DNA from 3 places in the Thermoanaerobacterium thermosulfurigenes genome. Region 3 is predicted to be linked to each of the others. Evidence: a T-box and tRNA genes for the amino acid it is inferred to sense, from the RefSeq annotation. Region 3 holds a T-box; the other regions hold tRNA genes.

Region 1 (10,904 bases), on a different contig from region 3:
AATTACTTATTTATTTTAACACCTTTATAAGATTTACACAAGATTTTTTTATTTATACCCATAGCTCCAATTCCAATTCTATCGATCTGTCGAAGTGATCCTCTATCGCCCTTTTGTTTCTTCCTGTTATTATGAGTATATCCTCTATGCCTGAGTTTACAGCTTCCTCAACTATATACTGAATCGTAGGTTTGTTTACTATTGGCAGTTTCAAAATTATTAAATATTTATGTGAATCTTATGTGAATTTAATTTGCCGCATTTAACTTTTCATCAATTTTATTCTTATCTCCTACTTTTCCCGACAGCAAAATTGACAAAAGCATAAATAAAATCCCAAAACATGCTAAAATAAATAAATCATGAGTAATCACTCCTGTATTAGAGCCTGAAATGGCTTCTCTCAATGCTTGAGTACCGTATGTCATTGGGAAAAATGGATTTAGAATATTAAAGAATTTCGGCTCTAATTCCATAGGAAATACGCCACCAGATGATGTCAACTGTAGCATCAAAAGCACAACGGCGAAGAATTTTCCTGCCATGCCAAGAAGCATTACAAAAAAGCCAATAATAAACACAAAAACCACAGACATTACAGCATTTATAACGTAATAGTAGATCAAATTGTTCACAGGCAATTTAAGTGCTTCTATCAATACAAAACCAGAAACTATCGATTGAAAAATGCCTAAGATGCTTAAGCTCAGCAATTTACCTACGACAATTGAAGCGTTGCTAATATCTTTATAGCCGTTTTTATCGTAAATATCTATTATAAAGAATAAAATCAATGCGCCAACCCAAAGTGATAAAGGTATGAAATACGGTGTAAACCCAATGCCATAATTCGCTACTGGATTTAATCTCTTAGTATCAAGAATAATAGGTTCATTTATCATGCTCTTTTTCTCATCACTTGTACCCATCACTTCTATTTTGTCAGATGCATCACTAAGTTTTTTATAAAGAAGATCTTGATTTTTGTATAGTTTCTCCATGTTTACTTGTATCTGCTTGCTGCCATTAGATACCGTCACCAACCCGCTATTTAAGTCTTTAGAGCCATTGTATAAACTAGAAGCACCTTGTTTTAATGCATTAAGTCCATCATTAAGTTTTAAAAGCCCGGATGTAATTTCGCTCATCTTTTGATTTAACAACGATATTCCATTTGCATACTGAGAAATGCCATTGCTTAAATTATTTTCACCATTTATAATTTCTGTTACGACTGACTGCAATTGAGATACCCCATCATTCAATTTGTCATATCCAATTGTTAAATTATTAGTAGCGCTGTCTAATTTTTTAAGAGAATCGTTCAATGCATCCATCTTGGCCTTGTTAGTTTCAAGTCCATTGATTATTTGTTTTAATCCTGAATTTGATTCTGACACAACGGTAATCGCCGTCTTAAAATCCGCATCTGACATGGCCTCGGGATGTTTATCAACATAATTGTTTAATGCAACAACGGCGCTGTCCAAATTTGTCTGAATACTGTTCAATCCGTTACTTACCGAATCAAATTCTGTCAAAAATGACGATAGACTCTGACCAATTTGATCGTAACCATTTGTTACAGCAGTCGAACCGCTTTTCAATTGGTTTATGCTATTGCTTATCGCATTAAGACCTTGACTCACTCCATTTAAACCACTCTTTATATTATTCATTCCATTTAAAATCAAATTGCTATTTTTGTCTACTTCATCTAACTTCTGAGATAAAATCTGAGCGCCATTTGATAAATTTGACGCGCCATAAGATGCGTTATTTGCCCCAATGCTTAAATTGTACAACCCATCTTTAAATTGATTTGTTCCAGCCAAAGCTTTGTTAATGCCATCATTCAATTTTGAAACGCCATCATTTAGCATTTTTGCACCGTCTGATAATTGTTTTTCTGCTAAAGAGGCTTGTTTTAAACCATTTCCCATGTTTTTGACATTTGAAAAAACAGTATCTATATAGCTTTTTCTTATCGTATCAGCTATTCTTTGCGTCAAATTTTCTATGGCTTTATTTCCAAGCTGTGTCGCCAAAAAATTCTTTTTGTCATTTGTCATATACTGAATATGAGCTTTTTCTACGGCATTGCCATTGACACTTAAAATATTTTTGGAAAAGTCTTTCGGTATTACTATCATAAAATAATATTTATTGCCTTTTAAACCATCTAAACCATCATCGTAGCTTACAAAATTCCATTTGAAATCATGATTGTTTTTTAATTCCTTTACAATGTCATCCCCAAAACTTTTATATTTTCCATCGTATAGCACACTTTTATCCTGATTCACAACTGCAACTGGAAGTTTGTCTAACTTGCCATATGGATCCCAAAATGCATACAAATAAAGAAAACTATACAATAGCGGCATAAAAATAATTACTATGACAGCTAATCTAATAAATCTGTTTTGGGCCAATTTTTTAAGCTCATTAGAAATCACACCTATCATAAATACACCTCCAATATTTTTTATACTGACCAGTCAGTTCTAACTTATTATAGTATCTTTCATTTTAAAAGTCAATAAAAAAACCATTATAAAGATTTATCTCTATAATGGATTCCATTAAATGTATATTCAATAACACTATCTGCTATATTTTCTGGGTCTATAACATCATTATTTCTAAATTGAAAGATAATAAGAGAGCTTATCATGCCAAAAAAAGCAGAAGACAACAACTTTTTGTCACATTTTTCTATTAACTTTTCTTCAATTCCTTCATCGATGATGTCTTCAATAATCTTTAAATAATCGTAAATTTTTTCTCTAAAGCTATTCTGAATCTCTTCTTTTCCCCACAATTGACTTAGCAATATAAGGACAAAATCTTTATACTTAAATAAAAAATTCGACTGAACTACAATTATTTCTCTCAGTTTTTCTGCTGAATTTTTCATGTGGTTTATTTTCTCCAGTATTTGACTCTTTAAAAGTGACAATCCTTCGTCTATCAAAAAGATCAATATATCATCTTTGCTATTAAAATGATAATAAAGGGTTCCCTTGGCAACCCCTGCCTTATCTGCAATTTCATCCATTGTGGATTTGTAAAAACCTTTCTGAGAAATTATATCTATTGCTGCATTAAATATCTTTTCCTTTGTCTTATTCATTTAACACTATCCCTCTTCATTCGATATTATGCTATTAATATTATAATACATTTTTATACATTTTTTTAATTTGTGCCGCAATTTTTTAAACTTGTGCCTCAAACCACACGGTAATGTTTGCTCCTTTTCCTACATCTTTGTTTTTATATGATAGCCTTGAATATTGAGAAAATAAATAAGGTACCAATGCAACTGTTTTGCCTGCATCTAAAATTATTTCATTGCCATCCTCTATCCATAAATCATCACCAGGACTTATGAGGAGTTTTATTATAACTGAATTTTCACTTGTATTATACACGAAGTACGTATATTTGTCATATGCTGAACAATCATTTACATCTGTAAAATTTTCATCATCATATGCTGTGTAAGTAGACTTCGCCTTCACAAACCTTCTTTCGTTTAGCGTAAATGGGTATCCCCCTATATAAGTCAGTTGCAACATTGGCCTTAGAGATATGTTTATTGCTTCATCTTTAGAATAAAAACTTTTCGTTTCAAAGTTCTGTACTTCTGGCGTTTTAAGCATTATCCCATTGTTTACGTAAAGCCCACTTATCCATCCATTAACTATATTCGTTATATTCCATCCATACCATCCTTCTTTTGTCACGGCTTTTGTAGAGCCAAATACTGTTTCGTCAATATTCGGCCCATTATTCCATGTTGCTGTATTTTCATCCCATTCATCCACAATTAAAAACGGTGTAATATATGCAGGAATTGATGAATTTGTTGCATAATTGAAATAAAGCTTTAAAATAGCTTCAACCACGATAGAACCTTGTGGCACCATGCCTAAATCAAACTGTATAAGAGCTCTGTACACCGATTTTCCAGAAAAACCAATGTAATACCTACCGATCCAAAGTGTAGGATCACTTCCTCTATTGCTGTTGGGGTAACCCGATTCTAATGACGTATCTTTTGTGGATGGTTGTATAATTATAGAAGGCATTCCATCACCCCTACAATCAAAATCAAAACAATCAACTAATTTTATCTTCCTTTTGCCCACACAAACTGCGTAATATAATCATACCTTCTTCATCGATTATATCAAATAGCTTCATAGAACGTGTCAATTCTTCTTCAGCAAGTTTGTATGCTCCATGTCGATAATAAAGCTTTCCTAATCTCAGCAGAACATCTTTCTCATTCACCATATTAAGCATATTTAAAGATTTTTCAAACAACTCAAACTCCTGAATCTCAAATAATTTATCGAGTATAATAAAAATAACATTTGTATATGTGCCAGTGTCTTCAACGCCTATTGGCAATACCACATCTTTTTTAAGCAATAGGTCAAATTTGAAAAATACTTTATAAGCCTCTATAAAGTGTTTTTTTAACGACAACATTGGATTTTTTATATCTTTACCAATTAATAAACGGCAAATAATATTATTAATATGACTATCAAGGATGTATTCACCACCATCTATCATTTCAAAACATTCTACAGCTTCACCATATTTGTGTAAATACATCAATGTTCTTCCCTTTATATAATACGTTATATTATTCTTTAGTGAATTTAGTGCCATGTCTATAAATTTTAGCGATTCATGATACTTGCCATTTAAAAAGAATATATCGCTTATAATCGTATATGCTTCAGGTGACACGTCAAAATGCGAAACAATTTTTTCTATAGCAGTCTTCTCATCATATTTGCTGAAATAAGCGTTTGATAATTTGTACAGTATTGCTTTATTGGACGGGTTAAGTCTGAATGAATTCAAAAAACATTCAATAGCATTGTCAAAATCTTTTATATCCATAAAAACTTCCCCCATGGCAAGGTAAGCTTTAAATCCGCCTACGCCTGTTATAAACCTATAAATAAGTGGCGGTTCTCCCATATCTATGCATCTTTTAAAGCAATTTATGGCTTCTTGATAATGATTAATCCTGTGATATAACATACCTTTTAAAAACATTATATCAGTTACATTCGGATATTTTTCAATAGACTCATTGCATAAGCTAAATGCTTCGTCAACCTTATTTAGTTGATTTAAACAAATAATCATCCTGATAATTAGTTTTGTCGTATAGCCGGTCTTAACATCTTTTGAACAATAAAATGACTTTTTGAAGTAGTTATACGCACGCTCATAATCACCCAACGCCATGTACTCTGCTCCAATATTGAAATTGTGAAAAGGATTGTCTGGATCTCTTTTTAGCTCTTTTTTCAGTATAGACATGTTCCTATTTCTTTTATCTTTTTCTTTGATGATTTTGCTCAAATAGCCGTAGTGATAAACTTTTATCGGAACTTCTGCTACATTTCCACCATGATTTAATATTGAAATCAATATCTGTTCATGAATAGCTCCAATAAATCTATACTCAGCTTTATTCTTTATGAGCCTTACATTTAAGTTTGAAAGAGCATCTGAACCTGGTTCCTCTCCCACATAGCTTATTGTTTCGAATAAATATGCATCAATTTTATCATCTTCCAAAAGCACATTTATCATTTTTTTACCGTCTTCATCAATTGCATCATCAGCATCCATCAACAAAATCCAATCACCTTTTGCCTTATCTAATGAAAAATTTCTGGCTGCACTAAAGTCATTATTCCATTTATAGTAAAATACTGTTGCACCAAATTTTTTCGCTATGTCCACCGTTTTATCAGTACTACCTGTATCCACGATTATAATATCATCGACTACGTCGTAAACACTTTTAAGGCATCTTTCAAGATTGTCTTCTTCATTTTTTACGATCATGCACAGGCTTAACATTTGAATCCCCCTTTCGAAAATATATGGGGCTTAAAGCCCCATCGTTAAACCTGAGCGTTGTAATAAAATTCTGCAGTAGCTGCGGCACCGCCTGTATCGTAATACAACCTTGTATACTGCATAAATTTTACAGCAGTCAAGACCGTAATAGATCCACCTGCCAGACTAATACTATTGATGTCGTCGACGAAATAAGTGTCAGTAGTAGTAGGACTTATCTGAAGTTTGATAGAGATAGTATTAGTACCTGTATTCGTAATATAATAAGAGTACATAGATTTGTTGCCTGTATTCTCCATCAGAACAACACCTGTTCCAGTTACACCTGCAATATTTGTAGAGTCTTCTAAGAATGTCCTGCTTCCAAGTGTAAATGAATCGGTTGAAGCAGTAAGAGGCCTTATATCCAATGATGATGCAGTTACAGTCACTGTTCCAGCGACTGTAACTGTACCACTGCTAATGGTCACAGAATCAGTTGTACCACTTAAAGGTCTTATATCAAAATTTGATGCAGTAACCGTTAGAGTTCCTTGTGCCGTTACTGTACCTGCTACAGTCACAGAACCATCAACAGTTGATAAAAGCTTCCCTGTCGTCGAATCTAACAATAGAGGTGTTGGTATTGTTCCTTGCATTCCATGAACCAAAGTTTTTAGTTGCTCTGCCACTGGATTAAAAACTATATTGTTAGGCATCTATATCCCCCCTCTTTTTATATATTATGAAGATATAACTTATTTGTTACAGAAATATATATTATTAATATGTATAGAAAAACTTGTATATAGAAATGAGATTTTTAAACCATATCCACTATTGACATTTTAACGAATATTAATTATAATACCATTGTTAAGTTTTTTGACATAAAAATTTATGTGCGGATGTGGCGGAATTGGCAGACGCGCTAGACTTAGGATCTAGTGTCTTTGACGTGGGGGTTCAAATCCCTTCATCCGCACCAAAAATATATGAATTGTGATGGAGATTTACATAGATAAAGGCGTTGACCTACTTTTAGGTTAACGCCTTTTACTTTTAAGACTATCCATACATATTATCTATAAATTTTTTATGAAAAATTGAGATAATAAAGTAGGTCTGAAAGCTGCGTTTTTCTAATGTCCCATTTCCTTCTGTAAAGTTTAACCACTTTATATGGCAGGTTTAGGTTATTTACAAACTTAAAAAACTCATCGTCAAGCCAAGGTGGTGTCCATGCACCCGATCTGCATATATGTATAGCTGCTGTATATATACCATTAGGCAATGCATCAATATCATTGTAATATCTAACCTTAAAAAGTTTATTAAAATCTTTAAAATCCTCTGGCTTTTCAGTTGTATGATGGCTGTATACTATATGAGCCCTTTTTATCCGACCTTCATTTAACAGTTTACCCATCCAATTAGCACAATTTAACTTAAAACTTACTGAACTAATTCCCCCATATCCTAAATCAGCATGCGTATCTAAAGAGTACACTTCTTCACATTCATTTTTTATAGCTATATGATATGACAACATGTGAGACTCAGACACGTATACTTCAATGTCTTTTTCAAAACTGAAATGTTCTCTTATCTTATCCCAAAAATTATTCAACCGCAAGGATATGCCTACCGATTTTTCTAAGTCAACACCTCTTAAAGAGCTTTCTAAATACCTTTTATACCATATCCACTCTATATTTCTTGGTGTCTCAGTGTAGGAATTCAACCACTCTTTTTTTAAAGGAATAAAGTAATCCCAATCTATACTTAGTAGACTGCGAACCATATCCCTTCATCACCCAAAATGCTTAGAATAGTGGTTTCTCTCTATTTTTCAAATTCCATACATTATATTATATCACAAGAACAGATTAAGTGAGTTTATTCTTCTTTATGCTTATATACAATAAGTACCTCATTGTCATAGCATATTGACATGCTCCATGACTTCCCTAAAAAAAACATTTTTGACACATTAGCAATAGTTTTGATATAATTTATTCGTAATTTCTACTAACGAAAGAATGATTTATATGCAGTCAATGGGATATCGTGGAAAAAGATTTTACAGAGAAACTGATGAAAAGCCTCACATCACAAAATCACTTATTTTACGCATACTAAAATATTTTTTGCCATATTGGAAGCTAATGATAGTATTGTTTATGACTGTTATTTTTACTTCCATATTAGGCGTAATCCCATCTATACTAACTAAAAACGTAATAGATATTGCACTGCCAAAGAAAAACTTGAAGCTTTTGGTTGTATATATTCTTTTGTCATTTGCAACGACATTATTGCTTAATATTATTACTGTTGGACAATCATATCTAAACAGCATTGTCTCAAAAAGCATAATTAGAGACCTAAGATCCATCATGTACAACCACTTAGAACATATGTCTATAAGTTTTTTCTCTAATGCAAAAACAGGTGAAATAACTTCCAGAATCAATAACGACATTGGTGGAATAGAAAGTGTATTTTCAAATACGTTTATTCAGCTTTTGTCTGGTATATTTGTATTTCTAACAACTGCAGCAACTTTATTCTACACAAATTGGATACTTGCCATCGTCAGCCTTTTGACATTGCCCTTGTTTGTAATACCTACAAGAAGGGTTGGTAAAAGACGCTGGGAAATAGCACTTAAAACCCAATCAAAACTTGCTGAATTGACAAACATAATAACTGAAACTCTAAATATAGGCGGTATGTTCCTTATTAAGCTCTTTACAAAAGAAAACGAAAAATATAAAGAATTTGAAAAAGTAAATAATGAAGTAACACAACTTCAAATTAGGGAGACTATAATTGGCAGATGGTTTTTTATGACAATACAAACTTTTATTGCAATAGGGCCAATGCTCATTTATTTGGTTGGAGGAATAATACTTATAAGATATAACAATATTACAATAGGCGGAATAATCATGTTTGTATCACTTGTGTCTAGGCTATATGGCCCAGTAAACACATTTTCAAATATACACGTAGATATTATTCGGTCATTAGCATTGTTCGAACGAATTTTTCAATATTTAGATCTAAAAAGCGAAATTTATGAAAAAGAAGATGCAATGGTTATTAATGCTGTAAAAGGCGATATCAAATTCGATCATGTTTATTTTTCCTATGATGGTCTACACGATACTCTTAAAAATATCAACTTCGAAATAAAGCCTGGTCAAATGGCAGCTTTAGTTGGACCAAGCGGGGCTGGGAAAACTACCATTACTTATCTTCTTCCCAGACTTTATGATGTGAAAATAGGAAGAATCTTTTTGGATGGCGTAGATATAAGAAATATCTCACTTAGCTCTCTAAGAAGCCATATAGGAATGGTTACACAAGATACGTACCTTTTTAACACAACTATAAAAGAAAATTTACTTTTTGCACGCCAAAATGCCACAGATGAGGAAATAATAAATGCGTGCAAAGCAGCATATATTCACGATTTTATCGAATCTCTTCCTAACGGCTACGATACAATTGTAGGCGATAGAGGTATAAAATTGTCTGGCGGTGAAAAACAACGCATATCCATTGCAAGGACATTACTAAAAGATCCCAAGATTATAATATTTGATGAAGCTACATCAGCACTTGACTCCAATTCTGAGTTTTATATACAAAAGGCATTAGAACCTCTCTTAAAATCCAGAACCAGCTTAGTTATTGCTCATCGTCTATCCACCATAATTGCTGCAGACATAATATTTGTTGTAGTAAATGGTGAAATAGTTGAAAAAGGAAGCCATGAAGAACTTTTAAAAAAAGGAGGCGTCTACAAAGATTTGTATAACACTCAGTTTAGAATGAAAAAATGACGCCTTGATTTTAAACTCTGCGCCATCAATATCTTTCAAAAACTTTTTTGTATCTAATTAGTGTGTCTTTATTTAAAAAGTGATTTCGCATACAAAAAGTGTATCGATAAAATCTCGATACCCTTTGATTGGCTTAAATACTAGTGCGCCATTAGGGACTCGAACCCCAGACCCGCTGATTAAGAGTCAGCTGCTCTACCAACTGAGCTAATGGCGCATATTGTATGGAGCGGACAACGAGACTCGAACTCGCGACCCTCACCTTGGCAAGGTGATGCTCTACCAACTGAGCTATGTCCGCACGATATATGGTGCGGGAGAAGGGACTTGAACCCATATGCCATGACTGGCACTAGAACCTGAATCTAGCGCGTCTGCCAATTCCGCCACTCCCGCATTAACGCCAGATTGTTCTCTTTCAATATCTTTTTAAGTGACCCATCCGCGATTCGAACGCGGGACACCCTGCTTAAAAGGCAGGTGCTCTGCCGACTGAGCTAATGGGTCATGCTGGCTGGGATGGCAGGATTCGAACCTACGAACTGCCAGAGTCAAAGTCTGGTGCCTTACCACTTGGCTACATCCCATTAATGGGGTGGGTAGTGGGACTCGAACCCACGACCTCCAGAGCCACAATCTGGCGCTCTAGCCAACTGAACTATACCCACCATATTATAAAATATACATCACATTCTCCAAAAAATGGTGCGCCTGAAGAGATTCGAACTCCCGACACACGGATTAGAAGTCCGTTGCTCTATCCAACTGAGCTACAGGCGCATATTGGAGCGGGTGATGGGAATCGAACCCACGTAGCTAGCTTGGAAGGCTAGAACTCTACCATTGAGCTACACCCGCATATACAGTTGTCATCGCTTATTTCTGCCTCATCGCTCTGACAGTTTTAAATTATATCAGGAATATTTATCTTTGTCAACACCTAAAATTCAAATTTTGTTCCACTTTTTTTATTTCCAATGTATTCCTCCATATCATCTATATTTATTAGCTGCGGTACAATGATGCCATCCTCTATATTTACTATAGATACTGTCCGTGATGACCCTTCACGTGGCATTGAAGGGCTTCCAGGGTTCAATACAAGCATATCACCAGCCCTGTATACTAATGGTACATGGGTGTGGCCATAAAATACCGCATCAACGC
Region 2 (10,904 bases), on a different contig from region 3:
GATTTGATAGATGCTGTCATAAAAGCCGAATCAGACTACAATCCTTATGCTGTATCAAGTGCAGGCGCAATGGGCCTAATGCAGTTAATGCCGTCAACAGCACAGTATTTAGGTGTAACAAATCCTTTTGACCCAGAAGAAAATATCGATGGTGGAACAAAATTGCTAAGCCAACTGCTTAATAAGTACAACAATACCGCATTAGCTTTAGCAGCATACAATGCAGGAGAAGAATCTATAAATAAATACAATGGCATACCACCATATGAAGAAACCATAAACTACATAAGCAAAATACTAAATGACACATCCGATGGTTCAAAATAAAAAAGGGGTCATACCCCCTTTTATTGTTTATATTTAGCATTTTTATACCTTTGTTGCGTACTCAATATCTTTTTTCTAAGCCTTATGCTTTTAGGCGTAACTTCCACAAGTTCATCGTTGGCGATAAACTCCAAAGCTTCTTCAAGCGACATTTCTCTAACTGGTGAAAGCCTTAATGCCTCATCTGCAGTGGCAGAACGCAAATTAGTAACATGCTTTTTCTTACAAACATTGACATCTATATCATCACTTCTGGAGTTTTCACCAACTATCATACCTTCGTACACTTCGACGCCTGGACCTACAAAAAGAGTTCCTCTTTCTTGTGCATTGTAAAGTCCATAAGTCGTTGTAGTGCCAGCTTCAAAAGCCACTAAAGACCCTCTCGATCTTGTAGGTATATCCCCTTTGTACGGTTCATAGTCATAGATTATAGATGTCATTATCCCATTTCCCTTGGTATCAGTAAGAAATTCAGAGCGATATCCTATGAGGCCTCTTGTCGGTATCTTAAATTTCAGCCTTAATGTACCAGGTTTTAAAGTATGCATATCCATAAGCTCTCCTTTTCTTGAGCCCATCTTTTCCATGACTACACCCATGTAATCTTCTGGTATGTCAATAGTAACAAGCTCAATAGGCTCGTGCTTGACACCATTTATCTCCTTTATAATCACAGATGGCTTAGATACCTGAAGCTCATATCCTTCACGCCTCATAGTCTCTATCAAAATGGATAAATGCAACTCGCCACGTCCAGATACTTTAAATGCTTCTGTCGTCTCCGTCTCCTCAACCCTTAATGCTACATTCGTTTCAAGCTCTTTAAAAAGCCTTTCTCTTAAATGCCTTGATGTCACGTATTTGCCTTCCCTACCTGCAAACGGACTCGTATTTACGCCAAATGTCATCGAAATGGTTGGCTCTTCTATTTCAACAAAATCTACAGCCTCTGGCTTTTCTGGATCGGCTATCGTCTCTCCAATCTCAATGTCGCTTATACCTGATACAGCTACTATATCACCCAACTTAGCATCATCAACCTGTACTCTTTTCAAACCTTCATATTGATACAGATTGCTTAATTTAACATTTTGCACAGACCCATCTCTCTTGCATATTGCCACATTTTCACCTGATACAATTTTACCTCTAACCACTTTTCCAATAGCGATTCTCCCAATGTAATCATCATAGTCAAGTGTGGTAACAATAAGCTGCAGCGGATCATCTATATTACCTTCTGGCGCCGGAATCTCTTTTAAGATAGTATCAAAAAGAGGACGCAAATCTACTGATTCATCCTTTAAGCTTAACTTAGCAATGCCTTCTCTGGCAGAAGCATATACTACAGGAAAATCAATCTGATCATCATCAGCACCAAGCTCAATAAAAAGATCGAGGACTTCATCAATGACTTCCTCTGGCCTTGCATCAGGTCTATCGATTTTGTTAACAACTACTATAGGTTTTAAATTAAGCTCTAAAGCCTTGCTTAATACAAATCTGGTTTGAGGCATTGGTCCTTCAAAAGCATCTACAAGCAACAATACACCATCAACCATTTTTAATACCCGTTCTACCTCACCACCAAAATCAGCATGCCCTGGTGTATCAACTATGTTTATCTTTACACCATTATACCTAATAGCTGTATTCTTTGAAAGAATAGTTATTCCTCTTTCTCTTTCTAACTCATTTGAATCCATTACTCTCTCTTCGACTTTTTCGTTCTGCCTAAAAATGCCGCTTTGCTTAAGCATACCGTCTACTAAAGTTGTTTTCCCGTGATCAACATGCGCTATTATAGCTACATTCCTTATATCGTCCCTTACAAACCCCATTTAGGTTAACTCCTTCCACACAAATGCAAATTTTATACAATATATAATGATATATTAATATGCCTAAATAGTCAACAAACTATAAAATATCGCCTAAAAAATGCATCAAAAAAAGACACATGAAAGTGCCTTTTTGTCGTTATATTTAGTTTACTGTATAACCCTTCTGGCTGCAGCATAGTGAGTGCTGTAGTAATCTTCATATAAAGAGCTTGTCATGACTTTTCCAGCACCAGATGAAGCGTGCATAAACTGCCCATTTCCTATGTATATCCCAGCATGGTTTATTATGCTGCTCCCTAATGTCTTAAAAAACACCAAATCACCAGGCTGCAAATCTGCTCTATCAACGTAAGTTCCTACTGTAGCTTGAACATCAGCAGTCCTTGGCAAACTAATACCGACGCTTTTAAAGACGTATTGAGTAAAACCAGAACAATCAAAACCCGATGGAGATTCACCACCGTAAACATACCTTGTTCCTAAAAACTCTTTACCAAAATCGATCAGCCTTGAGGCAATGCTTCTATCAACATCACCCCTTGACACCGTACTTGAAGACCTTAATGAAAGGTACTTTCCATATATCCAGCCTACAGTCCCATCTGAAAGCTTTATGTTGTACCAGCCATTATCCTGTCCAATCACTGTAACCACATCGCTATAATTTAACTGTGTGATAACCATTGACGACAAGTTTCCGCCATTTCTGACATTTACACCGTTTCCAATGACGACGCCACTTCCAAGATCTGCTGCATAAATATGTGTAAGCATCGAAGAACCTACCATAGTCATGCCGAAAACGGATACACCAAAAATAAATTTACCTAATTTGCTATTCATAGCTAATCTCCTTCCTTTTGCCTCCGGAGTTAGTTGACGGGTGCGGGATAGAAGGTACCCCTACTGCATATGGCAGATTAACCCCAAACATGAAAAATCCTCCGTACCTAAATAGGATTCGGCAAGATTGCTAATATGTACAAGTTTCTTTTATTTTATCAAAAACGATTAATAAAGTCAATGTTTTCATAATAATTTTTTAAGATTTTTTTAATAAACTCTTAATATATTTTATAAAAAATTTATAAATTTGTTACAATCTCTATAAATAAGAAGCTTGTTGTAGTATAATTTTATTTGATATACGAAAAGGAGGATATGAATGAGTCAAATAGTCATACTTCAAAAAATCGCAATAAGCATCATCATAATATTTTTCGGTTACGCAGTAAAGAAAATGAAATTTCTACCTGCAGAAACGGGAAAGGTAATAAATAGTTTTATCATATACATAACATTACCTGCCAGCATCGCAAAAGTTTTCTTGACTACAAAAGTAAATACAAACTTGTTCGTTTTAACATTATCAGGCTTTGCTTTCGGCTTCATCACTTTTCTTGTAGGCTTTTTAGCCTTTAGAAACGCAAATTTAAAAAGAGAAACAAAAGGCACTTTAATTATATCTCTCTGCGGATATAACATAGGTCTTTTCGCTTTCCCGTTTATCCAACAAATTTACGGCAACAATGGTCTTTTGCACATTGCCATGTTTGACATGGGAAATTCATTTAACGTCTTTGGAATCGCATATATCGCTGCATATGTATTTTCTCAAAGTGATAAATTAGATCTAAAGAAAGTATTTAAAAAGATCTTGTACTTTGTGCCTTTTGATACGTATATAATAGCCTTCATATTGAATATCATAGGTATTAAATTCCCAAGCTTAATCGTTAACCTGGCAGAACAAATTTCAATGCCTAATACAACATTGGCTTTGTTTGTAATAGGATACTTTCTTGATTTTAATTTAGAAAAGGATGAAATTTTATCGCTACTTAAAGGACTTGCCATTAAATATGCACCAGGCATAGCATTATTTTTTGTCTTGCCTCTGTTTTTCAATACCGCATCAATGACAATTAAAACCATAATGTTAGGAACTATCATGCCAACAGCGCTTGTAGCAGTCATATATTCTGATGAGAGAAATCTAAACACCAAACTTGCATCGATCTTTATAACGACAACGACGATTGTTGCGATTGTATTCATGTCAATTATAATGGTAAAGTGGCATTAAAAAAAAAAAGCCTTTTGAAAGGCTTTTTTTATGTAAAATATTTATTTTCATTTTGGTGCGGAGGGCGGGACTTGAACCCGCACGGAAAACTCCATACGCCCCTCAAACGTACGCGTCTGCCTATTCCGCCACCCCCGCGTCACAACATCGTTAGCACATTAGTTATTATATAATGTTTTTTTGTTTGTGTCAATACCTTTTTGTATAAATTGCGATTCATTTAGTATTATACAGACAAGCATAGATTCATGTCTGTCTATATTATCCTCTTTAATTTTGCATTCTCTATCCTTCCGGGAATTCTACCTCTTTTAGCAATAGGTTTTCCTTCCACTTCTTTAATATCCATCGTCATATCTATAGGAGATGCATCTGATATATAACTACCAACACCAAATGCATCTGCACCGCTTAATGCAAGCTCTTTTATCCTTTCTGGTGTAAGCCCACCAGACACAATGATCTTGACATTGTCAAACCCTTTTTGGTTAAGCCTCTGCCTAAGCTCATACACAAGGCTTGCTGTCACACCCCCTCTTTCCGATGGCGTATCCAATCTTATGCCATACAACCTATCTCCTAAAAATTCAGCCACTCTCAATGATTCTTCAATTTCATCTTTAAATGTATCTACTAAAATAGTTATTTTCTCATCTTTAGGCGTTATCTCACTGTAAGCCTTTGCTACAGTAAGAGTGTCGCCAGCTATCAGAAAAGCCGCATGTGGCACTGTGCCCTTTGGTTCACGGCCTAAAAGCTTTGCTCCCAATATACAGCTAGCATCATCAGCACCACCTATAAGGGCGGCCCTTTCCATGACAGGCGCCACTGCAGGATGCACATGTCTTGCGCCAAAACAAAGTAAAGGCTTGTCTGGAATAACTTCTTTAAGCTCTCTTGCTGCAGTAGCCCATCCGCATGAACTTGCCAACATACCCAATATCACAGTTTCATACGTGCCAAACTCGTTGTACGGTCCAATGATTCTCATAACAGTCTCTTTTGCTTCAAAAGTCTCTCCTTCATCTATAGACCACACTTCAATGTTTTTATCTTTTAAGACATTTTTTACTTCAGGCAGCCCTGCAAAAACACCACTTCTTCTTGCAAATATCTCTGCCGTTACAACTTTCCCGTCAATCCCTAAATGCTTTAAAATATCTTGCGTCCTTAAAAAATAAACGTCTGTAGTCGCGCCATTTTTTATCTCATCATGTGTAGCGGAAAAAAACTCTCTATCATTGCTTACCTTAACTTCCCTTAAGTCTTCAAGATGTTTGATAATTTTCATATGTATTCTTCTCCCTCTCTATAATCTAAATATCCTAAGTAAGATTGTCGTAATGCCAAGGGCTATCATTGGACCAACCGGTGCTCCCTTAAAGAAGCTTACACCAATCACAGTACCCAGCAAAACACCTACAACACCATTTGTATCTACTTTCATGGCGTTAAGGCCTATAGATGCCAATATAGCTACAATTATCCCGGCAATAACTGTAATAACCCCCTCCACGCTTTTTGCAGCATTTAAAAAATCATCAATTGACACTTTGCTCATTGCAAGAGGTGATAAGGCTCCCATAGTCAATACTATTATACCAAGATTCATGCCATTTTTCGATACAAATTGATTAATTATTTCCAAGTTCATAAGCTTAATCAAAAGAAGCATTATAATAGCAGCCGCAGCGTTGTTGTTTTCCCCTATAATGCTGAAAAACAACATGATGGATAGAATTAAGACCCCAAAATCCATTTAAAATCCCTCGCAGCATAATGTTGTGCAATGTTTCAAGTCATTTATATAAATTTGTGTAAATCTTATAATACTTAAGCACCTTTTTAATGTACTTATCCGTCTCTAAAAAAGGCACTTTTTTGAGATTGCTGCCATTTTCTGAATACCTCTTGTCTTTTAACCAATTTGAAACATTGCCACTTCCTCCATTATATGCGGCTACTGCCAAAGTGACATCATTATTAAATTGTTTTAAAAGGTATTTTAGATACCATGTTCCTATATTTATATTGTAATCTGGATTAAAAAGCATATTAACGCTAAAATTTTTGATGCCTATGTAATTAGCAACCCAAGTTCCTGTCTCAGGTATCACCTGCATAAGGCCTATAGCACCTTTATTTGAAACGCTGTCAGGATTAAAATTGCTTTCTGCCTTTATCATAGCAAAGACCAAATTAGGATCTACTCCATACTGATTTGAATAGAAGTATACCTGTTGACTGTATTTTTTAGGATACAATTGCTTTAAAAACCAATTTGTCTTGACTCCATATACCGTCAAAACAGTAACTGCTACTACTATCACCAATATGACTTTTTTTAACTTCAATATAATACCTCCAGATGTTCTATTTTGAAAAACGCCCCCACAATAGCTCAACTTGTCTTTTTATAGCATTAAAATCCTTGCAGTTATTAATTATAAAATCTGCGTACTTCATTTTGTCCTCTATAGACATCTGGCTCTTAATACGGTTTAATGCGTCTTTATAGCTTAAATTGTCTCTTTTCATAAGCCTTCTAATCTGTGTCTTTTTATCAACAACCACAAGCCATACTTCATCTACCATATTAAAAAGCTTCATCTCAATTAGCAATGCTGCATCAAGCACGATGGCTTTCTCTTTGCCTTTTTTTCTCTCTTCCTCTATTATATCTTTTATCCTTTTTATTATTTCCGGATGCGTAATTTCATTTAATTTATTCAATTTTTCTTTATCAGCAAAAACAAGGTTACCCAGTTTTCTCCGGTCTATCTCGCCATCTTTTCGCAAAATCTCTCTTCCAAATACGCTTATTAATATATTATATGTCTCAGTCCCCTTTATCATAATCTCTCTTGAAACGACATCAGCGTCAATTATTACTGCTCCAAGACTTTTTAATATGGATGAAACGGTGCTTTTTCCTGACGCTATTCCCCCTGTCAATCCGATAACTTTCACCATCGCACCTCCAATCTATATAATTTAAAAGTGTCCATAAGACACTTTTATTTTGCATCATACCAGTTTTTCCCTTGCCCTATATCTACAACTAAAGGAACTTTCAACTTTATGATATTTTCCATTATTGATTTTAGAAGCTCCTTGACTATTTCAACTTCATCAGGATGTGTGTCAATTATAAGCTCATCGTGCACCTGAAGAATAAGTCTTGATTTCAATCCTCTTTCCTTTAATTCATTGTATACTTTAACCATCGACATCTTTATTATATCCGCAGCGCTACCTTGAATAGGTGTATTCATTGCCATTCTCTCGCCAAAAGATCTTTGGTTAAAATTTTTTGAATTGATTTCCGGTATGTATCTTCTCCTATTTAAGATAGTCGTAACATACCCATTTTCCTTTGCAAATTTGACAATTGAGTCGATGTAATTTTTGACGCCCTTGTACCTGTCAAAATAATTGTCTATGTATTCTTTCGCTTCTTTTCGCGAAATCTTTAAGTCTTTAGATAAGCCGTAATCGCTTATACCATATACAATACCAAAGTTGACAGCTTTCGCCCGCCTTCTCATTTCACTTGTCACTTCTTCTTTCGAAACCTTAAAAACCTCCGATGCCGTCCTTAAATGTATATCTTCGTTGTTCAAAAATGACTCAATAAGTTTTTCATCCTCTGAAAGATGTGCAAGAACCCTTAGCTCAATCTGAGAATAATCAGCAGATATTATAAGCCCATCTTCATAACTTGATACAAATGCCTTTCTTATCCTCCTGCCAAATTCTTCTCTTACAGGTATGTTCTGCAGATTAGGCTCTGTTGAGCTAATTCTCCCTGTAGCAGCAACTGTTTGTTTAAACGTAGAGTGGACCCTATTATTTTCATCCATGATGGGAATGAAGCCATCTATGTACGTAGATTTAAGCTTCATAAGCTGTCTATATTCTATTATTTCTCCTACTATGTCATTGTACGGTATAAGTTCTGCAAGGACTTCCATGTCAGTCGAATACCCTGTTTTAGTCTTTTTTATTGCTGGCAAATTCAGTTTATCAAACAAAAATTCTGATAACTGCTTTGTAGAGTTAATATTAAATTCGTATCCAGCAGCATCGTAAATATCTTTTACAATCTTATCTGTCTTTTCATCTATTTCTTTAGAAATACTTCTAAGTACATCTTTATCTAATGTAAAGCCGTACACCTCCATAGATTTTAGCACTTCAATAAGCGGAATTTCCACATTTTTTAAAAGATCTTCCATCTCCATCTCTTTTATAAATGACATGAGCTTATCTTTTAACTTAGATAAGTTTGATGCGGCTGAACACATATAATCGACTAAAAGCTTTTTGTCAATGTCATCGTAGCTCTTTTTATTCCTGCCCTTGCCTACTATATCATCTATGTTTTGCAAATCCTCTTTCAAGTATTTTTTCAATACGCGACTTATGTCGTAATTCGACTCAGACGGATTTAAAAGATAAGTCATTATGGCCGTATCTAAAATCTTACAATTAAGTTCAATACCGCAGTATGAAATGTTTACTAAAAAATCTTTCAGATCGTGTCCTATCAACGTAAGCTTATCATTATTAAGCAATTTAAAATTGTCATAATCATCAATCTCTACAAAAAACGATCCGTCACCGCAAGCAAATGATACTGCTTTTATCTTTCCATCATATATGAATGGATACAATGACAAAACATCAAACTTTCCTAAAACATTTTTAACGTATGTAAAATCTCTTACAGGCCATTCTTTAATATCCTTTGTATCACGACTATCATCTTTTAAATCTGAGATGAGGCTTGAAAATTCCAATTTTTCAAATAGCTCTGTAAGCTTATTGACATCGTAATTTTTAACCGCGTATTCATTCAAATCAATATCAATAGGAACATTTCTCTCAATCGTAGCAAGCCGTTTGCTTAAAACAGCTAATTCTGCATTGTTTTCTACATTTTCTTTTATTTTCCCTTTTAACTTATCTGTATTCATCAGTAAATTTTCAATTGATCCAAATTCTTTAACAAGCTTTATGGCCGTCTTCTCCCCTATATTGGGCACTCCTGGAATGTTGTCTGATTTGTCTCCCATAAGCCCTTTCAAGTCTATGAATTGAAGCGGCGTCACTTCATACTTTTCAAAGACCGCCTTTTCATCGTACTCATCCATCTGCGTTATGCCTTTTTTACATATTTTTACTTTTACATTTGCCGACACAAGCTGAAGCGCATCTCTGTCGCCTGTGACGATAAGCACATCCATCCCACTTTCGGAAGCAATTTTTGATACTGTACCAATGATATCATCTGCTTCAAATCCCTCTATCTCGATGGTCTTTATGTTAAATGCATTTATCACATCTTTTAAAATATCCACCTGTTCTATCAGCTCTTCTGGCATCGACTGGCGGGTTCCTTTATAAGCACTGTACTCCTTGTGCCTAAATGTAGAAGCCTTTTTATCGAAAGCTATTGCTATGTAGTCTGGTTTCTCCTCCTCCAGCAATTTAAGAAGCATCATTGAAAAACCGTATATGGCATTTGTATGCATTCCTTCGCTGTTCATCAAATCAGGCAGGGCAAAATACGCCCTGTACATCAAGCTATTACCATCTATGATCAAAAATTTCGACATACACTCACTCCTATTTAACTTCTTGTAATCTAATATACCGCAAAAAAAAGAGGATGTAAATTGTCCATGATTATTTTTTGAACAATCTATATCCTTTATATGCAAGATATATGAGTATTGCAAATGGCAACAGGTATATTATCATCACAATTACATACTTTATAAATTCGAAAAATACATTGAAGCTTTTTGCCCCTGCATTTAAAACATCTTTAAAAAAACTTCCATCAAAGATTTTACCTATCGCAGATTGAGGGACAACTGACAGGAAAGTTAAATTAATGGTGCTCATGTTTGTCATGCTATCCCACAGCTTTATCTGACTTTTGTACGAATCAATCTGGGTCTGCACATCATTTAATTTGTCTTCAATCTGCAATATGTCTGAAATGTTTGAAGCTTTTTTCATCAAGTTTTGGAGGCTTTCCTCTTGTATCTCTAAATTTTTTATTCGTGCTTGAACATCGTAATACTGCTCTGTAATATCGCTGCTGTTTATCCTAATCATCTTGACATGGCCTAAAGACTTAATGTTTGATATGGCATACTCAAAATCATCAGCAGGAATCTTTAGCACGATGTTGACTGTCTTTTGACCACTTTCTGAAGTATTTTCACTTGTGCTTTCAATATACCCATTGTACTGTTTGCTTATGTTTAAAATCTTGTTATAGCCTTCATCTACAGAATTCATCTCAATGGATATTGCAGCGTCTTTTGTTATTTTCCTCTCGTATCCTGAATCTAAACCTCTATTTGTCTGATTCGAACTGCTATAAACGCTATTTTTCAGATTCGGTGCAGCTTCTTTCCCTCCTGTAGAAGCCTCCGATGAATAATTTGCAGCACTTTTGACGCTTAAAGGCGGCTGAGAAGACAATTTAATATTATTCATCAAAAAATCAAATCCGAATGACAATACAAATATTGAAGCGATAACGGCAGCAGCAATTGCAAACATCCTTTTTATCGGCTTCCGACGATTATTTTTCTTTTCTTCAATCAATTTGATGTGAAGCATCT
Region 3 (10,904 bases):
TTTTGCATCTCAAAGTTGTCCTTATATATCCTCCCTATATAAGGGCTCAAATTAACTGCAGAATCGTAAACTTCATCAAGTGATGCATTTAATAATGCTTTTCTTCCTGCTTCTAATACCATAGGTGTTGATGCCATTTCAACCGTTTTAACCGGAATGCCTGTTTTTTCGTATACCATATCACCAAAGAATACCAATGATCCCATGTCTACTAATAGCAGTACACCTTTTCCCTTATTTGTCTTTTTGATTAAATCGCAAAGATTATTAAGGGCTATTTCAGGTTTCTGGTCAAGTGGCATATTGTACCCTACGACGAAATTTCCCCCCAGCAATCTATTTGAGACATCTGCTATTGATGTAGCCGTGGACTCACCATGCATCGCGACTATGACGCTAACCTTTTCTTCGTCTTTTTCTTGTTTTATGTCAAGGCACAAAAACATGGTTATAAAGCCTACTTCATCTTCTGGAACCTCTATGTCAAATTCTCTCTCTATCAATTTTTTAAGCTCTTTAGAAACTTCAAACTCATCCTTGTATATCCTTTTTATGTCGTCTAATTGATGGTTTTCTATTTTCTTGCCGCTTGATATCCTTTCGATTGAGCTGGCAACGTGCATAGAAAGTCCGTACAGTGTCTTTTCACTAAACTCTCTTTTTAACATTTTTCCTGCATGATTCAGAAAATTATCCACAATATCAACAATTCTCTTGTCGACAACTTTATAAAGCTCTTCTAAATTATATCTTTTGGCTTCATCAATATATCTTTTCAGATACGTTTCTATATCAAGATTCATTATGAGTTTTATGTCATCTTCATTTATACCTTTTTTCTCCAGAGATTTACGCTTTTCTTCCAGTGCTTCGTAAAAGTTAAATGATTTACTATCTTCAGATGCGATAATGTCCATTTTGTCTATTGAAAACATTATTTTGTCGTCTTTTACAAATTTATCAATTTTATCTTTTTCCTCTTTGTATTTGAAAAGCCCTCTCTTTATATATTGTGGAAGATCCTCTGTATGTATTACTACTTCCCTGTCTCTATTCATCATGAATCCAAGGTATGCCTTTGCCGCACAAAGTTTTATGTCGCTTTTTAACTGTCCTATGTTGTTTGGGCAATCATAAAGCAGAAATGCCTTCAATGCGTTTGATGTTATTGATATGTCGTTTTTGATTATAGATGCCTCATCAATCATAAAATTTTTTATTATTTCAAATCTCTCTTCATAAGTTCTTTCTTTTAACGATGGCAAATTTATCACCATTGGAATTCGTCGCGTAAAAGTCTTAAGGAGTATTGATTCCACATTTTCTGTAGTGGCACATATTATAAGTACATCTACTTTATGCTGTACGTCTGTTTCGCCTAAGTATCTAAACATTCCTTTGTCTATAAGATAAAAAAGCATCTCTTGTCCTTCTGGTGGCAGTCTGTGGACTTCGTCGAGGAATAGTATTCCTTTGTCCGCTTTTTCTACTATCCCTATCTTGTCTTTATCTGCACCAGTGTACGCTCCTTTTTTCACTCCAAATAGTTGTGCCATGAGAAGCTGCGGATTGTTGGCATAATCAGCACAGTTAAAGGTTACAAACGGAGCATTCGTCTTGATCCTTCCTATCTCTTTGGCATATTCGTACATTGTCTCCGCAAACATTGACTTACCAGTGCCCGTCTCACCTAATATTAATGTATGAAGTCCATGTGGTGGATACATGATAGCCGCTTTCGCTTGTTGAACCGCATTTTTAAGGCTTAGATTTGAACCAATTATCTTTCTAAAAGCGTCTTCTTCAACCGTATTAAGGCTTTTATTTAATTCATCTTGCTTTATACTGAATAAGACAGGCTTCCCTTCGATTTTAACTATTTTACCGTCTTTATGCATTTTATTTAGATCACCTGATACATTTGCTCTATGAATATTAAGCTCATTAGATAGATCAATTGCAGAGCATCCTGTTATCATACCATCGTTTTTTAGCTGTCTTAGGCATATTTCTTTAAGTTTCTCGTAAACTTTATCAATTCTCTTCATAAAAAAATACCTCCTACGAGGTTATTATATCATATTATAATACACATCAAAACACTTTCTAGAAGTTTTAAACAGGATTTATAAGATTCTTTTTTCTGTAGAATATATACATAGATATATTTCTATGATAAAATTATTTTGCTAATTAAAAAATTTTAAGGAGGCAAAATTGTGGAAAAAGAAAAGATTCTTAAAGTGCGTGACATCGTCCTTATGAATGTAGTTGCAATCATAGGTTTAAGATGGCTTCCACTTGCCGCAAAATATGGAGCATCTTCTGTAATGCTTTGGATCTTAGCTTCTATTTTGTTTTTCATACCGCAAGGACTTGCGGTAGCTGAACTATCTACAGGATGGCCTTATGAAGGTGGCTTGTACGTATGGGCAAAGGAAGCATTTGGCGACAAATACGGCTTTTTAACGTCATGGTCGTATTGGCTTACCAATGTGGTATACTACCCGTCTATGCTTATATACATCGCCAGCACTGCTGCTTACATGGTGAATCCTAAGCTTGCTGATAATGACCGATTTGTATCCATATTTATATTTGTACTTTTTTGGATAATAACGCTTGTAAATGTCAATGGTCTTAGCTTAAGCAAATGGCTTTCAAATGCAGGCGGCCTTTTTGGAACAATAATACCGGGAATACTTCTTATCGGTTTTTCTATATACTGGGTTACTGGGCTTCACCAGAAAATTCAAGCCACATACACGGTTTCATCGCTTTTCCCTAATCTGTCAAGTTTAAGCAATATCGTCTTCTTTTCATCCATGATATTTGCTTACGCAGGGCTTGAATTAGCGCCAACACTGGCAGAAAGAACAGAAAATCCCGAGAGGACTTTCCCGAAAGCAATAGTTTTATCTGCTTTCATCATACCAGCATTGTACATCCTTGGCACCATCTCTATAACCTTCATAGTTCCTCAGAAGGAAATAGGCTTGGCAACTGGGATAATGCAAGCAATACAAATCATATTCAACAAAATCGGCTTAAAATATTTAATAGGCGTCGCTGCATTTTTGATATTCATAGGAGGCATTGGCGGCATAAATGCATGGATAATAGGCCCTATAAACATGATCTTTACAAGCTCAAAAGGCATTATGCCACAATTCTTCACAAAGTCCCACGATAAATATGGGACACCTGTAAATGCCATGATTACACAAGCAATTATCGTAAGTTTACTGATACTTATGGCTTTCTCGACTCCTACCGTGGAGTCAGCATATTGGCTTTTGTCAGCCATGACATCGATACTCTACTTTATACCATACCTTGTGATGTTTTCTGCACTAATCGTCTTAAGGTATAAAAAGCCTGATGTCAAAAGGCTGTACAAAGTCCCATTTGGAAATTTTGGAGCTTGGCTTGTCGGCGGAATAGGCTTCTTGGTTGTGTTGTTCTCAATAATCCTTTCTATCATTCCACCTGCAGGCATGAATTTAGGAAGCCTTCTCTGGTATGAAGTCAAATTAGTCGGAGGAACACTTCTTTTCTTGATAATAGGCTTTTTAATATACAGAAATTATGAAAAGAAACTTAAGTAAAAGGCATTCCACAATGTGGAATGCCTTTTTATCAGTGCTTCTCTATATACGTCCACTTCCAGTCGCTATCAACTCCAACAGAATGCCTTACCCAAAATTCATATTTCCTTCACAAGGATATGGCCTAATATCTCTCCTGCCAAGTCCATCTTATCGGCGCAATTGCTTAAATGTCTGTATATCTCCCGCATTTTTAAAATGTATTTTATATCATCATTCTTTAAAAGCTCCGCTAGATATTTCCTGTAATATGACTCCATCTCATTTTCAAGTTTTTTAGCTTTTAGGGCGTAATCCATTGCTGATTTTTTATCTTTATCGAGATTATAAACACTTTTATCTATAAGCTCTGTACCTCTCAATATGACATCCACCATTTCCCTAAGCTCCACTGTCGGACTAAGCTCATATATCTCCATTTCTTTTACCGTCGTCTCGCAGTAATCAAGTATGTTGTCAATGGCACTTGATAGCTCGTATATATCCTCTCTTTCAATAGGTGTTATAAATGTGCTATCAAGTTCATCGATTAACTCTTTTCTTTTCTTATCAGCCTCTTTCTCTATGATTATAACTTTCTCACCGTCGTCATATTTACCAGTAGTCATATATAGAGCCAATGCCTGAACACCTTTTAAAGCCAAATCAGAATGTTCCTGCAACAATTTGTAAAAATCGACGCCCTTTGAAAATAGCCAATTAAACAATCCCAATTTGTATCACACCTTCATATAGTTTTAGAAATCAAAAATAAGATTGAAGATATCGCAAAAGATGCTGGTATTGTGATAATCCAAGATGCAAACATACTTCTTGCAAACTGCCACCTTACAGCGGTGGGCCTTTCTTTTGCTCCTACACCAAGTACAGAAGAATTGATTATCTGCGTTCCACTTGTAGGCAGTCCAAAAACTGCAGCAGTTATAACTATGAATAGAGACGATATCTGCGCATTAAAAGAATGAAATGGCTTAACCCTGTATATCCTTGTTCCAACGCTTTTAATCATTCTAAGTCCGCCAAAAAGAAGTCCAAAGGATATCATAAAAGCCGACAAAACCTTAATCATATTATGAAATTCACTGCTTCTTGAGAGACTACTTCCTATCGTCAAAATATATATAAGTCCCATTCCCTTTTGAGCGTCGTTAGCACCTTGGCCAGCATTTAAGATAAAAAGAGTCAAATATTGAAGCTTTTTTAAAACAGTATTGACCTTTACTCCAGCACTTCTCAAAATACGGCTTGTGAAATACATCACTAAATATCCTATCAAAAATCCAAAAACAGGAGATAAAAAAAGTGGAATTATGACTTTTAGTAATATTCCGTAGATGTTAATGGAATAAATTCCATATTTAATTATGAAAGGCCCTATCATGCCTCCAACTAATGCGTGTGAAGAACTGGAAGGCATGCCTATATACCACGTGATGAGATTCCAAACAACAGCACCAAGCAAGCCTGTAAATATCATGATATACAGATCATTACCAGCAATTGTGAGGTATTTAAGATTAAGCACATCTTTACTGATGGTTGATGCAACTGTAGTGCTTAATGTTGCTGTGCCAATAAATTGAGCTAATGACGCTGTTATAAAGGCACTTCTTATGCCGATAGATCTTGACGAAATAATCGTAGCTATAAGATTTCCTTCGTCATGAAATCCTGTGATAAAGATGTATAATAAAATAAAAGCTATTAAAGCATAGTGCAAATTCATTTTGACACCTCAATATATTTCTTGTGGTACATTATATTATGTGCAAATGAATCAAAACGTTAATGTACCGCAATCATAAATATTATTCCATAGACGCTCTTATACTAAACACTGCTTTTAGCTCATCGCCAGGCTTTAAATTTTTAATATCTTCCTTTGTGTTCATGGAGTTAGGCTTAGCCATCCAAGGCTCAACACATATAAATTCTTTATCGTGTAATGCCCATACAACTACGTATTTAAAAACTTCATCGTATTTAAGAATAACTTTCATACTTCTTTTTTTATCTAATATAGAGCACTCATTTGATTTAGGCTCAAAAATAAGATTTACCTCAGTCTTTTTAAAGTCAATCTCTCCATCGAAAATAAGCTGCTTTTTATATATTGCATCGTAGCATGCATCTGAATCAACTGATATTGAAGCATTGTCCTTATTTTCAATGTAAAAATACGGATGAAATCCAGAGTAAAATATCATATTTTTCTCTGACTTATTTACATATTGTTGCTCTATTGTCAGCATTCCGTTCTTGAGAATATATTTAAAAATAAGTTCAAAATCAAAAGGGTATATTTCCCTTGTCTCGCTGCTGCTTGTAAACTTCAATGTTATCGACGCAGAATCATCAGCACTTGTTTTAACTACATCCCACTTATAAAGCCTTGCAATACCATGCTGTTTCATGTTGTACTCTCTGCCATCTATCGTATATTTCTCATCTTTTAGATATCCACAGATTGGAAAAAGTATCGGTATTCCTCCTCGTATATTCTTTTCGGTATTGTACAGTGTTTCTTTATCAAGATACAATATATCTTGTCCAGCCCATACATATCTTGTTATTATACCACCACGTTCCGGCACAACTTCAAAAAACGAATTGCTTTTTAAATCATAAAGTCTGTACGTCTCAAATTTATCCATATACTTTTCCACTTTATACATTTTCAGCACCTCTTTTACTATTTTATCTAAAACATATTATACTATAATCGCCCTAAACTTTTCTAATTTTTTCAATACATATATTAAATATAAAAGTTAAAAATAATTTTGAAAAAATACTTTTTAGGAGTGTGATAGAAATGGCTGAGGAAAAAGAGCGTTACAAAAATCCTCCCAAGCCTGATGATCGTTCTGATAACGTAGGAAAATTACAGGATATGATTCACGATACGATAGAAAATTATAGAGAAGCTGAAGATTACTTGAAATTGCACGCTGAAGAACTTTCTCCAGAAGAAATCGCACGAATCAAAGAGAAAAACCGCCATAGGCTTGAAAGCATCCATGGCATGAGAGATGAAATCGTAGATGAAGTTGAAGCCGGAAACGGCGTAGACAAAAAAGATTAAAATAGGCAGTTCCTCACTGCCTATTTTACAACTATATTCACAAGCCTACCCTTTACAACCACAACTTTAACTATTTCTTTACCGTCAATGTATTGTTTTATGCTTTCTGCTGAAATCGCAGCATCTTGAATTTCCTTCTCACTTGCATCTGGAGAAACTTCAAGGCGTCCTCTTACCTTACCGTTAACCTGTATTGCTATCTCAACAACATCTTTGACTAAAGCTTTTTCATCGTACTTTGGCCATTTTTGATTAAAAACAGAATAGCTGTATCCCAATCTGTCCCACATTTCTTCTGCAAAATGCGGTGCAAAAGGCGCCAAAAGCCTTACAAGATCTGCAATAGTTTCCTCGTACAATTTTGTGTTTTTGATTTCTATTTCAGCGTCATATTTATAAAGGGCGTTTACAAGCTCCATTATCCTTGCTATAGCAGTATTAAACTGGAACTTTTCAGCATCTTCTGTAACGCTCTTTATGGCATAATTTCTTACATAGTTAAGTTCTTTCTCATCTTTTGAAATCTCATCTTTACCAGCTTTACCCTTTTCCTCTATGAATTTATCTACAAGCCTTTCAATTCTCTGTATGAAGCGGGACATAGCCTTTATACCATCATCATTCCACGGACCGCCTTCTGTAAAGGCAAATCCAAACATCAAGTACATCCTAAATACATCTGAGCCATATTCATTGATGTACTCATCCGGTGATATTGTATTGCCCCTTGATTTGCTCATCTTGTTTCCATCAGGTCCCAATATTATTCCTTGATGTATGAGAGATTTAAAAGGCTCATCAAAATCAAGATACCCTAAGTCCCTCAATGCCTTAGTGACAAATCTGGCATACAAAAGGTGCATACATGCGTGTTCAGCACCGCCTATATATTTGTCAACCGGAAGCATCTTGTCAATTAGCTCTTTGTTGAAAGGCTCTTTGTCATTTTTGTTGTCAGGATACCTTAAGAAGTACCACGATGAATCCACAAATGTGTCAAGTGTATCAGGATCTCTCAATGCTTTACCACCGCATTTAGGGCAAGTGGTATTCATAAATTCCTCAGATTTCTTAAGCGGCGACTCTCCATCTGGAGAAAACTCCACATTGTAAGGCAATAATACTGGCAAATCTTCTTCAGGCACAGGAACTAATCCGCACTTGTCGCAGTGTATTATTGGTATAGGAGCACCCCAATACCTTTGCCTTGATACAAGCCAATCTCTAAGCCTGTAGTTTACCTTAAGAGCTCCTTTGCCTTCTTTCTCAAGCATCTTCACTATCTCTATCCTTGCATCTTCAGATTTGTTTCCTGTGAAATCACCGCTATCAACAAGAATACCGTATTCAACAAATGGCAGTGAGTCATCTACTCCATCTTTCCCCTTGATAACTCTCTTTATTGGCAAGTCGTACTTCTTAGCAAATGAATAATCTCTCTCGTCATGGGCAGGTACTGCCATTACACAGCCTGTCCCGTATGTTGCAAGAACGTAATCAGATATCCATATAGGCACTCTCTCACTTGTAATAGGATGAATAGCGTACGCTCCTGTAAATACGCCTGTCTTCTCTTTTTCCGTTGAAAGCCTCTCTATCTCGCTTTGCTTTCTGGCGTATTCTTTATAATCTTCTACATTTCTTCTATGCTCATCTGTCGTTATGAGATCTACTATCTCATTTTCTGGAGCCAAGACTACGTATGTAACACCGTATAGCGTGTCAGCTCTTGTTGTAAAAACTTTAAACGATATGTCTTTGCCATCGACTTTAAACTCTATCTCGGCACCGTCTGATTTTCCTATCCAGTTTCTCTGCATCATTTTCGTTTTTTCAGGCCAGTCCAGCTCATCGAGCTTATTTAAAAGTTCTTCTGCATAATCGGTTATCTTTAAAAACCACTGAGTCAAATCTTTTTTAGTGACTTCAGAGCCACATCTTTCACAAGTACCTTCTACAACTTGCTCATTTGCAAGGACTGTCTTGCAGCTTGGACACCAATTGACAGGAGCCTTTTTTCTATAAGCCAAACCTTTCTTGTACAGTTGTAAGAAAACCCATTGTGTCCACTTATAGTAGTCAGGCAAGCAGGTTATAACCTCATAATCCCAATCAAATGTGGCACCCATCTCTCTTAGCTGTCTTTCCATTGTCTTTATGTTTTGAAGGGTAGAATCCTGTGGATGTATGCCTGTCTTTATGGCATAGTTTTCTGCCGGCAATCCAAACGCATCAAAACCCATTGGATGAAAAACTTCATAGCCTTGCATCCTTTTCATCCTTGCCCATGAATCAGCAGGCCCATAATTATACCAATGTCCTGCATGTAACTTTGCACCTGATGGATACGAAAACATCTCAAGACAGTACAGCTTCTTATCAATGTTTTCCGGATTAAACTTGTATAGTTTTGTATCTTCCCACTTCTTTTGCCATTTTTTATCAATATCCCTTGAATAAGCCATCTTCTCACTCCTATTAATATTTTTTGCATAAAAAAGGCTTCACATCACAAAGAGACGAAAGCTACGCTTCCGTGGTACCACTCTTTTTGACGCAAGCCCACTTATTTCATATAACGGTACAACCGTGCATACTTTTAATATGCATGCTCAATGGCGAGTTCAGCTAACACAATGCCCTTTCCCACCGTCATAAGGCTCTCTGAAAAAGTCTTAGCCTACTACTCCACATCATTGCATTAACAATATATATTTATCAATATTTTATTACAAATGCTCTTAAAATGCAATATGATAATCACCATTGGCGGCCTGGATCACCTGCCATAGAATTAACTGTTGCCGCAGGATACAGCACATTTACATGGTCAACAAGATTTGTCGTATCTGATATGACAAATTCAAGCTTGTAATCAGAATTCATCGTATAGCCTAAAACAGTTTGGCTTGGAGTGCCGCTTATAGAGGCTTTATATGGGGCTTTTCCCAATACATTTTCAATATCACTTCTTGAAATAGCTTGTAATCTTGGATCAAATGACCTTGTCTCAAAAACCTGCATTCCTTTATTAAATCCAAATACAAGATACTTCTTTGTAAAAGTCGTATAAGTTCCCTTTGCAGATGAAATATACTCTTGCTTGTCAGGGTTTCCATACACCTTTTCTATATCATCTATAGTAGTTTTACCTGTTACAAAATCGCAGTTTATTACTTTACCTTGTTTAGCAAGGCTTACTATCTGATTTATCAAATCAACGTTGCGATTGTCTACAACAGGATTGTGATCTTGTTTATCACTATTGCCATTATTACTATCATTGCTACTCTTATTTTCATCTTTTGCATTATTATCAGAAGTTGAATTATCATTTGTTGCAGTTTTTTGGCTTTGCGATTCTTGATTTCTTCTTTGTGCTATATTAGAATTATTGTAAAGCAGGTATCCGGCAAAAATCGATACAGCAACAACAAGTGCTATCAATAAGCCGTATTTTTTCATAATCAATCCTCCAATTTTTTATTTATTCCCCCACACAAATGATAACCTTATGCAATGCCTTTCGTCAATGACTTTAAGGGAGATTTATACATAATTAATGTTTTTAATACTTTATTGATAATCGCTTAACAGCATTAAACTATAGTGTTAAAATATAGTTAAATAGATTGATGTTGGAGGTGATATTATGGTAAATGGCACATCACCCAAAAAATTTGACGCAAAATTTATAACAAGAACCGCTATTTTGCTGGCATTGACTATAATCGCACAATTTATCAAGATGCCACAGCTTGTAACAGGCTCAATCGTAAATGCGATGCTTATTGTATCGGCTTACTTTGTAGGTGTCTGGTCTGGCATCACAATAGGGCTTTTGACGCCAATCATCGCTTTTTTAGTAGGACTTATGGGATTTCCAATGCTTATACCATTTATAATGGTTGGCAATGCACTTTATGTGATGTTTTTCTCGGCTATTAAAAACAACATCATAGGCATGATAACAGGTTCAGTTGTAAAGTTTTTATGGCTGGCAGCTTCTGTAAAGTACATTCTCGTAATGTTTGGCGTAAAAGTACCTCAAAAAATTGCAGCAGCCTTTACATTTCCACAATTAGCTACCGCTATAATCGGTGGAATACTATCCATATTTTTAATATTCATCTTGACAGGCTATTTCAATAAATCAAAGGAGTAGGTATATCCCTACTCCTACTCAATTGCTTCAACGTTTTTTAAATCGG

The links. The T-box of region 3 lies ahead of leuS (leucine--tRNA ligase). A T-box ahead of a tRNA ligase gene usually reads a tRNA of that ligase, here a tRNA-Leu.
Region 1: it encodes a tRNA-Leu, which carries the amino acid that the T-box ahead of leuS (leucine--tRNA ligase) is inferred to sense. The anticodon was not compared.
Region 2: it encodes a tRNA-Leu, which carries the amino acid that the T-box ahead of leuS (leucine--tRNA ligase) is inferred to sense. The anticodon was not compared.

What each region holds. Positions count from the first base shown of each region.
Region 1 is NZ_JBPODR010000011.1:17,768-28,671, forward strand. It holds partial or broken gene HNR52_RS05915 (sugar phosphate nucleotidyltransferase) at 62-208, opposite strand; gene HNR52_RS05920 (YhgE/Pip domain-containing protein) at 249-2,468, opposite strand; gene HNR52_RS05925 (TetR/AcrR family transcriptional regulator) at 2,555-3,136, opposite strand; gene HNR52_RS05930 (DNRLRE domain-containing protein) at 3,222-4,097, opposite strand; gene HNR52_RS05935 (glycosyltransferase) at 4,129-5,904, opposite strand; gene HNR52_RS05940 (DUF6385 domain-containing protein) at 5,949-6,602, opposite strand; tRNA gene HNR52_RS05945 (tRNA-Leu) at 6,788-6,871, shown strand; gene HNR52_RS05950 (arginase) at 6,980-7,687, opposite strand; gene HNR52_RS05955 (ABC transporter ATP-binding protein) at 7,926-9,737, shown strand; tRNA gene HNR52_RS05960 (tRNA-Lys) at 9,882-9,954, opposite strand; tRNA gene HNR52_RS05965 (tRNA-Gly) at 9,963-10,038, opposite strand; tRNA gene HNR52_RS05970 (tRNA-Leu) at 10,047-10,133, opposite strand; tRNA gene HNR52_RS05975 (tRNA-Lys) at 10,172-10,244, opposite strand; tRNA gene HNR52_RS05980 (tRNA-Gln) at 10,249-10,324, opposite strand; tRNA gene HNR52_RS05985 (tRNA-His) at 10,329-10,405, opposite strand; tRNA gene HNR52_RS05990 (tRNA-Arg) at 10,441-10,517, opposite strand; tRNA gene HNR52_RS05995 (tRNA-Gly) at 10,522-10,595, opposite strand; gene HNR52_RS06000 (metallophosphoesterase) at 10,678-10,904, opposite strand, start outside.
Region 2 is NZ_JBPODR010000023.1:4,867-15,770, forward strand. It holds gene HNR52_RS09110 (lytic transglycosylase domain-containing protein) at 1-327, shown strand, start outside; gene typA (translational GTPase TypA) at 348-2,171, opposite strand; gene HNR52_RS09120 (C40 family peptidase) at 2,322-3,017, opposite strand; cyclic di-AMP (ydaO/yuaA leader) riboswitch at 3,021-3,151, opposite strand; gene HNR52_RS09125 (AEC family transporter) at 3,340-4,260, shown strand; tRNA gene HNR52_RS09130 (tRNA-Leu) at 4,314-4,398, opposite strand; gene HNR52_RS09135 (nicotinate phosphoribosyltransferase) at 4,517-5,551, opposite strand; gene HNR52_RS09140 (DUF441 domain-containing protein) at 5,570-6,019, opposite strand; gene HNR52_RS09145 (lytic transglycosylase domain-containing protein) at 6,060-6,614, opposite strand; gene coaE (dephospho-CoA kinase) at 6,634-7,230, opposite strand; gene polA (DNA polymerase I) at 7,278-9,881, opposite strand; gene HNR52_RS09160 (DUF4349 domain-containing protein) at 9,952-10,904, opposite strand, start outside.
Region 3 is NZ_JBPODR010000004.1:31,156-42,059, forward strand. It holds gene HNR52_RS02160 (sigma-54-dependent transcriptional regulator) at 1-2,048, opposite strand, end outside; gene HNR52_RS02165 (APC family permease) at 2,220-3,608, shown strand; gene HNR52_RS02170 (DUF47 domain-containing protein) at 3,707-4,321, opposite strand; gene HNR52_RS02175 (inorganic phosphate transporter) at 4,336-5,334, opposite strand; gene HNR52_RS02180 (aldose epimerase family protein) at 5,417-6,283, opposite strand; gene tlp (small acid-soluble spore protein Tlp) at 6,424-6,693, shown strand; gene leuS (leucine--tRNA ligase) at 6,714-9,158, opposite strand; T-box leader at 9,206-9,399, opposite strand; gene HNR52_RS02195 (YjgB family protein) at 9,454-10,158, opposite strand; gene HNR52_RS02200 (ECF transporter S component) at 10,346-10,858, shown strand; gene HNR52_RS02205 (M28 family peptidase) at 10,873-10,904, opposite strand, start outside.